DNA from 3 places in the Actinoplanes sp. NPDC051388 genome. Region 1 is predicted to be linked to each of the others. Evidence: predicted binding sites of a transcription regulator. Region 1 holds the regulator's gene; each other region holds the start of a gene.

Region 1 (3,272 bases):
CGTGCTGCGGGTGCTGGACCGCAAGCACACCGCCGGGCGCGCCCCGCAGGCCGCGATCGAGGCGCGGGAGGCGGGGTTCGAGCACGTCAACCTGGACCTGATCTATGGCACGCCGGGGGAGACCGCGGAGGACTTCGCCGGGTCGCTGGACGCGGTGGTCCGGGCCGGCGTCGATCACGTCAGCGCCTATGCGCTGATCGTCGAGGACGGCACCCGGATGGCCGCCCGGATGCGCCGCGGCGAGCTGCCCTATCCGGACGACGACGTGGCCGCCGACCGCTACCTGGCCGCCGAGGAGGCGCTGACCAGGGCGGGGCTGGAGTGGTACGAGGTGTCCAACTGGGCGACCGGCCCGGCGGCGCGCTGTGCGCACAACATGCTCTATTGGACCGGCGGCGACTGGTGGGGGCTCGGGCCCGGCGCGCACAGCCACGTCGGCGGCGTGCGGTGGTGGAACGTCAAACACCCTTCGGCGTACGCCGGCCGGCTCGCCGAGGGGGTCTCGCCGGGCCACGGGCGGGAGTTGCTCACCGCCGACGACCAGCATGTGGAGGACGTGATGCTGCGGGTGCGCCTGCGGGACGGCATCGCCCTCGCGGACGTGGACGCGGACGGCGCTTCCCGGGCGTACGCGAATGGGCTCTTGGATCCTGAGGCTTTTGCGAGCGGGCGGCTGGAGCTCACCCTGCGCGGCCGGCTGCTCGCCGACGCGGTGGTGCGTGACCTGCTGCCCTGAGACCCAGGGCAGCAGATCGGCACTTCACTTCACGAGTCGGAAGGTCATCGGGTAGTGGTAGAGGACGCCCTCGTTGGCCTTCATGCCGCCGAGGATCGAGAAGACGATCACCACGACCCAGGTCACCAGCGGCAGGAAGAACAGCACGCCGAAGGTGCAGGCCGCGAGGACCGAGGCGATGATCGTGGCGACGCCCCAGGTGATCTGGAAGTTCAGCGCCTCCACCGAGTGCGCGCGCACGGTCGGCGACTCGTTGCCCTTGGCCAGCATCGCCACCAGCGGCGCGATGAACCCGACGATGATGCCACCGAAGTGCGCGATCAACGCCCAGGTCTTCTCGTCGTTGTTGGCATATCCCATGGGCGCGGGACCGCCCTGCGGAGCACCGTAGGCGCCGTAGCCACCCGCACCGGAGCCGGGCGGCGGGCCGTAGCCACCCGCACCGGAGCCGGGCGGCGGGCCGTAGCCACCCGCACCGGAGCCGGGCGGCGGGCCGTAACCACCGGCACCGGACGAAGGCGGCGGGTAGCCACCCGCGCCGGAGGACGGCGGAGGTGCGTAACCGCCTGCGCCCGAGGACGGCGGAGGAGAGCCGTACGTTGGCGGCTGCGGCGAGCCGTACGTTGGCGGCGGGGCTGATCCCGAGGTCGGATCGTTACCCGGGTGTGGGTTCATCGGTGCCGTCGGGTCGTAAGGATTACCGTCACCGGGCGGGCGAGGTGGTTCAGTCATGGCTGACACCGTAGGACCGCAGCTCAATACCGTCGAGAGCAACATGCTGTCAACGTCCGAGAATAGACATCCGACGACGCCTCCTCGCGATCATCGCGCGGCGGCCAGCAGCGACGTAGACTGGCACTCTGCGATCAGGAGTGCCAGCGAGCGGGGGAGGGGCCGGATGAGTCTGGACGACCGCAAGCTCGACGTCCTCCGGGCCATCGTCGAGGACTACGTCGCGACCCAGGAGCCGGTCGGCAGCAAGTCCCTGGTCGAGCGCCACCAGCTCGGTGTCTCCCCGGCCACCGTGCGCAACGACATGGCGGTCCTCGAGGAGGAGGGTTACATCCGGCAGCCGCACACCAGCGCCGGCCGGGTGCCCACCGACGCGGGTTACCGCCTCTTCGTCGACCGGCTGTCCCGGGTCAAGCCGCTGAGCCCGGCCGAGCGGCGGGCGATCGAGCGTTTCCTGGTCGGCGCGGTCGATCTCGATGACGTGGTGCATCGCACGGTGCGCCTGCTGGCCCAGCTCACCCGCCAGGTCGCGGTGGTGCAATATCCCAGCCTGGCCCGTTCGGCGGTGCGTCACCTCGAGCTGGTGCCGATCTCCACCACCCGGGTGATGCTGGTGATGATCGCCGACACCGGCCGGGTCGAGCAGCGGCTGGTCGAGTTGCCGGTGCCGACCGCCGCCGAGGATGTGACCGATCTGCGCCGCAAGGTGAACGAAAAGCTCTGCGGACAGCGGCTGGCGGACACCCCGCCGCTGGTGCAGGCGCTGGTCGACGACAGCGCACCGGAGAAGCGCACGACGATGGCCTGTCTGGCGTCGGTGTTGCTGGAAACGCTGGTGGAGCGGTCCGAGGAGCGGCTGGCGCTGGCCGGCACGGCTAATCTGACCCGTGGTGGCGTGCTCGACTTCCAGGGCACGCTGCGCCCGGTGCTCGAGGCGCTGGAGGAGGAGGTCATCCTTCTCAAGCTGATCGGCGAGGTGGAGCCGAGCACCACCCGGGTCCGGATCGGTGACGAGAACGAGATCGACAACCTGCGGTCGGCATCGGTGGTGAGCTCGGGTTATGGCCCTGGCACCACGATCGTGGGAGGGCTCGGCGTGCTCGGCCCGACCCGCATGGACTACCCCGGCACGATCGCCACCGTGCGTGCAGTGGCACGCTACGTTGGCGACCTACTGGCCCAGAATTGATTGATCTGCGCTTACATTGAGGACTCCAAAGCCCGTGGCGAAGGACTACTACGGAATTCTCGGCATCAGCCGGGAAGCCACCGACGACGAGATCAAGCGCGCCTACCGCAAGCTGGCCCGCCAGTACCACCCGGATGTGAATCCCGATCCGGAGGCGCACGAGAAGTTCAAGGACATCAACGCGGCGTACGAGGTCCTGTCGGACGACCAGAAGCGGCAGATCGTCGATCTCGGCGGTGACCCCCTGGCTCCCGGTGGCGGCGGCGCGGGTCCGGGTGGCCCCGGCGCCGGCCCGTTCGTCGGTTTCCAGGACATCATGGACGCGTTCTTCGGGTCCGCCGCCGGTGGCGCCTCGCGCGGCCCGCGTCCGCGCACGCGCGCCGGGGCCGATGCGATCCTGCGCCTCGAGCTCGACCTGGTGGAGACCGCGTTCGGCGTGGAGGCCCCGATCACCGTCGACACCGCGGTGCTCTGCACCCAGTGCTCCGGCGCCGGCACGGCCCCCGGCACCCACCTGGCCACCTGCGAGACCTGTGGCGGCCGGGGCGAGGTGCAGAGCGTGCAGCGCACGTTCCTGGGCCAGGTCGTCTCGTCCCGCCCGTGCCAGGTCTGCCA
Region 2 (3,272 bases), on a different contig from region 1:
CACCACGACGCCGCCCTCGAGGCCGGCGTTCACGGCGATCTGACGCAGCGGGGCGTCGAGCGCGACCTTGACGATGTTCGCACCGGTCGCCTCGTCGCCGACCAGGTCGAGCTTGTCGAACGCGGTCTTGCCGGCCTGCACCAGGGCCACGCCACCGCCGGGCACGATGCCCTCCTCGACGGCCGCCTTCGCGTTGCGAACGGCGTCCTCGATGCGGTGCTTGCGCTCCTTGAGCTCGACCTCGGTGGCCGCGCCGACCTTGATCACCGCAACGCCGCCGGCCAGCTTGGCCAGGCGCTCCTGCAGCTTCTCGCGGTCGTAGTCGGAGTCCGACTTCTCGATCTCGGCCCGGATCTGGTTGACCCGGCCCTGGATCTGCTCGGCGTTGCCGTTGCCGTCGACGATCGTGGTCTCGTCCTTGGTGATGACGATCTTGCGGGCCTGGCCCAGCAGCGACAGGTCAGCGGCGTCGAGCTTGAGGCCGACCTCCTCGCTGATGACCGTGCCGCCGGTCAGGATCGCGATGTCGTCCAGCATCGCCTTGCGACGGTCACCGAAGCCCGGGGCCTTGACGGCGACGGACTTGAAGGTGCCACGGACCTTGTTGACCACCAGGGTCGCCAGGGCCTCGCCCTCGACGTCCTCGGCGATGATCACGAGGGGCTTGCCGCCCTGCATGACCTTCTCCAGGACCGGGAGCAGGTCCTTGACCGCGGAGATCTTGCTGTTCGCGATCAGGATGTAGGGGTCGTCGAAGACGGCCTCCATGCGCTCGGCGTCGGTCATGAAGTACGCCGAGATGTAACCCTTGTCGAAGCGCATGCCCTCGGTGAGCTCCAGCTCGAGCCCGAAGGTGTTGCTCTCCTCGACGGTGATGACGCCTTCCTTGCCGACCTTGTCCATGGCCTCGGCGATGATCTCGCCGACCGTGGAGTCACCGGCGGAGATGGAGGCGGTGGAGGCGATCTGCTCCTTGGTCTCCACGTCCTTGCTGAGCTGCGTCAGCGCCTCGGAGACGCTGGCCACGGCGGCCTCGATTCCCCGCTTGAGGGCCATCGGGTTGGCGCCGGCCGCGACGTTGCGCAGGCCCTCGCGAACCAGGGCCTGGGCCAGGACGGTCGCCGTCGTGGTGCCGTCGCCGGCCACGTCGTCGGTCTTCTTGGCGACCTCCTTGACCAGCTCGGCGCCGATCTTCTCGAAGGTGCCCTCGAGCTCGATCTCCTTGGCGATCGACACACCATCGTTGGTGATGGTGGGAGCGCCCCACTTCTTCTCCAGCACGACGTTGCGGCCCTTGGGGCCGAGCGTCACCTTCACGGCGTCGGCGAGCTGGTTCATACCGCTCTCGAGGCCGCGACGAGCTTCCTCGTCGAATGCGATGATCTTGGCCATACGGCTGTGTCCTCCCGGACATTCACAGGAACCTCTGCGGACGTCGCCACCTGGCGATGCGACGTCCTCAGGCCGAGCCGGATAGCCCGCGACGACCGGCCCGTGCCGGACCACCGATGGCGGTGCCCGACCGGAACCTCACCGCCCCGACCTGCTTGGCACTCACATGGCGCGAGTGCCAATCACCTGTTTAGCACTCTCCAGGGGCGAGTGCAAGAAAGAACGCCTAGTCGCGAGACTAGTTCAGCTTATGGCGAAAACGCCTGCCGGGCGGTCGGAAAGGCGCAACCGGCTTGCCGCCCGCTCGCACGGGCGGTAGGCAGGCAGCATGGCGATGCTTGCAACCCCGCGGCTGTCGGCAACCCCGCAGCGCACCACCGTGCACCGGGTGACGCCCGGCGACGCGGCCCGGATGCGGGCGCTGCGCCTGGAGATGCTGGCCGACAGCCCGCTCGCGTTCCTGGAGACGCTGGCGCAGGCCGCGGCGCGCCCGCACGAGGACTTCCGGCGCCGCGTCGCGCAGGCGTCGGCCGGGCGGTCGCTGGCCCAGTTCGTGGCCGACCCGGGCGGCCCGCTGGTCGGGCACGCGGGCGGCACGGTGCTGCCCGAGGAGCCCGGCACCACGGTGGTGTTCGCGATCTACATCACACCCGCCCACCGCGGCACCGGGGTGCTGCCCGATCTGGTGGAGGCGGTCGCCGAGTGGTCGCGGCAGGCCGGGCGCACCGAGCTGATGCTCGAGGTGGTGGTCGGCAACGACCGGGCCGTGCGGGCATATGAGCGGCTGGGTTTCGCCGACACCGGGGTGCGCGTGCGGCACCCGGTGATCCCGGCCCTGACCGAGCTGCAGATGCGCCGGAGCGCCTGACATGCCGCGCGGCTGGCACCTCGCCCGCACCCTGCTCACCGCGGTGAACGGCACGACCGCGGTCGGGCTGCTGGTCGCCGTGGCGACCGGAGCCAAGATCCGGCGCGGGCGCAACGGCGTGCTGATCGCCGAGGGCTACCGCCGCAAGGTCCCCCCGGCCACCTGCTTCACGGTCGGCTCGGTGATCATGACGCGCCGCACCGCCGAGTGGCTGCTGGCCGAGGAGCGGGCCGACCTGCTGCACCACGAGAGCCGGCACGCGGGGCAATACGCCGTGCTCGGCCCGCTGTTCTGGCCGGCCTACTGGCTGTCCTGCGGTTACTCCTATGCGATGACCGGCTCCTACGGCTCCCGGAACGCCTTCGAGAGGCACGCCGGCCTGCACACCGGGGGCTACCGCGAGCTGCCGCTGCGCCCCTGGGCCGCGCGCTTCGTCAGATCGTCTCCTGCCACTCCATCCACGAGTCCACCGCCTGGAAGCCCATCGTCCGATTGATCGCGAGCATGTGCGCGTTGGACGTGGCGTTGAAGGTGTCGATCGCCTCGAGCGCGGGCTTGCGGGCCAGGGCGTGCTTCAGGTTCTCCAGCTTGACGATCAGGCCGAGCCGGTGACCGCGGTGCCCCGGATGGACCAGCGTGATGTGCTGCCAGATGTGCGTGTCGTGGACCTGCGGGCCGGACAGTGTGGTCCAGGCGACCAGCCGGCCGGTGGCGTCGTGCACGATGCCCCCGTGGATCCGGTCGATGCCCCGGTCCAGGCGGTTCTGCTCGGCCTCGCGGACCCGGTCGGCGTCGACCTTCTCCGGCTCCCACTCCAGGGCGCCGGTCGGCGCCTCGGTCATGAAGCTGCTGTCCAGCTCGGCCACGTCGTCGATGAACTCGTCGGGCGGCACGCCGAGCCAGGTGACCAGACGGTATCCGTCGGCATGGGTCCACGCCTCGGTCAGCATCGCGGCGAACCGGTCGAGGTCGGCGGTGCGCAGGTCGAGGCGGCTGCGGATCTCCGGCAGCG
Region 3 (3,272 bases), on a different contig from region 1:
TCTCCGGTTCCAGGGCGGAGCCGCGCTTGCGGATCTCCAGGCGACCCACGCCGCGCTCGCGGAGCAGGGCCCGGAGCCGCTTGAGCGAGAACGGCAGCACGTCGGTGACCTCCAGGCACCGGCCGAACGGCGTGGCGGCGGGCTGGTCGGCGTACACGTAAGCGATCTCCTGGTCCGCCAGGCGGCCACCCACCCGCTCGGCGAACGCCGCGACCAGGTGGGACCGCACGACCGCGGGGTCGGGGTCGAAGAGGTAGCGACCTACCGATCCGACCGGCGCGGGCTGGTCCGCTTCGCCGGTCAGCTCGTGCCACCTTTGCTCTGCACACATATACGCAGCACCCGGGGCTTGCTCTGCTTCCTCTGAGGAAGCGGCCGCCCGAAAGGGCGCAGAGCGCTCTGCGCCCTCAGAGGAAGCGGACCCAGAGGGCGCAGAGCGCTCTGCGCCCTCAGAGGAAGCGCGACCGTCGCCGTGGAGCGCCTGACCGCCCTCAACCTGGCCCCCCGCCGCCGAAAGCGCAGACCAAAGCGACGCCCGCCGCGGCACCTCGGCCAGCGGCCCGCACCAGAACGCCGCCTCGACCAGATCGCCGCCCACGCTCACCCACTCCCCCTCGGCCCCCGGCGGCAGCAACCCGTGATCGATGCCCGGCGCCAGCTTGAGCACCGTCCGCGGCACCCGCTCGGCCAGCCCGGCCACGAAATCCCACGGCGGCGAATAGGCGCTCGGGTCGAACACCCGCCCCCGTCCCGCCCGTCGCCGCGCCGGATCCGCGAACACCGCATCGAACCGTTCCACCGGCACGGTCGTGGCGTCGGCGCAGGCCACCGAGATGCGATCGCTCAACCCCAGCGCCTCGGCGTTCGCCGCCGCGATCGCCGCGGTCAGCGGGTCGGCGTCCACCGCGTACACCTCGATGCCCGCGCGGGCCGCGGCCAGCGCGTCCGAGCCCAGCCCGCAGCCGAGATCCGCCATCCGGCGCACGCCGGCCGCGACCAACCGGACGGCCCGACGCTCGGCGACCACCGATCGGGTCGCCTGCTCGAGACCCGGACGGGTGAAGAACATCGCATCCGCGGCCGGCCCGAACTTCGCCCGCGCCCGCCGGCGAAACTCGGCCTGGGTCAGCGCGGCCGCGGCCAGCGCGGGCTCGACACCACGACTGCGCAGGCCGGTGGCCGCGGTCAGCGGGTCGCCGCCGGCCAGGTCCGCCGCGGCCTCCAGGACATCACGACGGGTACGCAGCTCAGCCAGCAGTTCGAGGTCCACGATCGGCCATTCTCGCCTGCCATTCACCCCTGAGCGAACGGCTGGCACTCTGGTTGACGGAGTGCTAGTTCCGGCATAACCTCCGACTTAGCACTCTCACCATGAGGGTGCCAGCGTGTGCCCGTTCCGGGACGCGCTTGCGCCAGGCGGACCGGCACCCGCGACGACGGCCCCGCCCGGTGGCATGAGGCATTGAGTCCGGCCGCATTTCGGTCGGCAGAACGTACCCAGGAGGGTATGCCCGTGACTACCGCGACCAAGGTTGCGATCAAGCCGCTCGAGGACCGCATCGTGGTCCAGGCGAACGAGGCTGAGACGACCACGGCGTCGGGCATCGTGATCCCCGACACCGCCAAGGAGAAGCCGCAGGAGGGCACCGTCCTCGCTGTCGGCCCCGGCCGCATCGACGACAAGGGCAACCGCGTCCCGATCGACGTCAAGGTCGGCGAGACGGTGCTCTACTCGAAGTACGGCGGCACCGAGGTCAAGTACGCCGGCGAGGAGTACCTGGTGCTCTCCGCCCGCGACGTCCTCGCGGTCATCGAGAAGTAGACCTTTATTCACAGCGTTGCCGCCCTGGCCCGGCTCTCCGGTCCAGGGCGTCGGCGCGTTGAAGGGACCATAAATGGCGAAGATTCTGAGTTTCTCTGACGACGCCCGGCACCTGCTGGAGCACGGCGTCAACACGCTCGCCGACACGGTCAAGGTCACCCTCGGGCCGCGCGGCCGCAACGTCGTCCTCGACAAGAAGTTCGGCGCTCCGACGATCACCAACGACGGCGTGACCATCGCCAAGGAGATCGAGCTCTCGGACCCCTACCAGAACCTCGGCGCCCAGCTGGTCAAAGAGGTGGCGACCAAGACCAACGACATCGCCGGCGACGGCACCACCACGGCCACCGTGCTCGCCCAGGCGCTGGTCCGCGAGGGCCTGCGCAACGTGACCGCGGGCGCCAACCCGATCGGCCTCAAGCGGGGCATGGACCTGGCCGCCGAGGCCGTGTCCAAGGCGCTGCTGGAGAAGGCGGTCGAGGTCGCCGACCACAAGGCGATCGCGAACGTGGCCACCATCTCGGCCCAGGACGCCACGATCGGCGAGCTGATCGCCGAGGCGATGGACCGGGTCGGCCGCGACGGCGTCATCACGGTGGAGGAGGGTTCGGCGCTCAGCACCGAGCTCGAGATCACCGAGGGTCTGCAGTTCGACAAGGGCTTCATCTCGCCGAACTTCGTGACCGACGCCGAGTCGCAGGAGGTCGTCCTCGACGACCCCTACATCCTGATCACCACGCAGAAGATCTCCTCGGTCGAGGAGATGCTGCCGCTGCTGGAGAAGATCCTGCAGTCCAGCAAGCCGCTGCTGATCATCGCGGAGGACGTCGAGGGCCAGGCCCTGTCCACCCTGGTGGTCAACGCGATCCGCAAGACCTTCAAGGTCGCCGCGGTGAAGGCGCCGGGCTTCGGTGACCGCCGCAAGGCGATGCTGCAGGACATGGCGATCGCCACCGGCGGCGAGCTGATCGCGCCGGAGCTGGGTTACAAGCTCGACCAGGTGACGCCGGACATGCTGGGCAGCGCCCGGCGTGTGGTGGTCGACAAGGACAACACGACCATCGTCGACGGTGGCGGCAACGCCTCCGAGATCGGCGACCGCGTCGCGCAGATCCGCAAGGAGATCGAGGCGTCGGACTCCGACTGGGACCGGGAGAAGCTCGCCGAGCGGCTGGCCAAGCTGTCCGGCGGCATCGCGGTGATCCAGGTCGGCGCGGCCACCGAGGTTGAGATGAAGGAGCGCAAGCACCGCATCGAGGACGCCATCGCGGCGACCAAGGCTGCGGTCGAGGAAGGCACCGTCCCCGGTGGCGGCGCCGCGCTCTCGCAGATCATCCCGGTGCTCGACGGCAACCTCGGCCTCACCGGCGAGGAGGCGATCGGCGTCCAGATCGTCCGCAAGGCGCTGGACGAGCCGCTGCGCTGGATCGCGCAGAACGCCGGCCACGAC

Evidence for each region. Region 1 encodes HrcA, which represses chaperone genes, less so after heat shock. Its sites were predicted from a motif close to GGTTNGCACNCTCNNNNNGAGNGTGCNAACC; they were not measured.
Region 2: the regulator HrcA is predicted to act here: its motif matches at 1,546-1,576, upstream of groL (chaperonin GroEL).
Region 3: the regulator HrcA is predicted to act here: its motif matches at 1,356-1,386, upstream of groES (co-chaperone GroES).

Annotation. Positions count from the first base shown of each region.
Region 1 covers NZ_JBVJIP010000014.1:75,019-78,290, forward strand. Annotated here, with positions in the region: gene hemW (radical SAM family heme chaperone HemW) at 1-736, shown strand, start outside; gene ACZ6TI_RS31075 (DUF4870 domain-containing protein) at 761-1,096, opposite strand; gene hrcA (heat-inducible transcriptional repressor HrcA) at 1,635-2,657, shown strand; gene dnaJ (molecular chaperone DnaJ) at 2,692-3,272, shown strand, end outside.
Region 2 covers NZ_JBVJIP010000002.1:705,918-709,189, reverse strand. Annotated here, with positions in the region: gene groL (chaperonin GroEL) at 1-1,392, opposite strand, end outside; gene ACZ6TI_RS07560 (GNAT family N-acetyltransferase) at 1,727-2,260, shown strand; gene ACZ6TI_RS07555 (hypothetical protein) at 2,262-2,756, shown strand; gene ACZ6TI_RS07550 (GNAT family N-acetyltransferase) at 2,695-3,272, opposite strand, start outside.
Region 3 covers NZ_JBVJIP010000003.1:382,182-385,453, reverse strand. Annotated here, with positions in the region: gene ACZ6TI_RS10280 (class I SAM-dependent methyltransferase) at 1-1,270, opposite strand, end outside; gene groES (co-chaperone GroES) at 1,508-1,822, shown strand; gene groL (chaperonin GroEL) at 1,896-3,272, shown strand, end outside.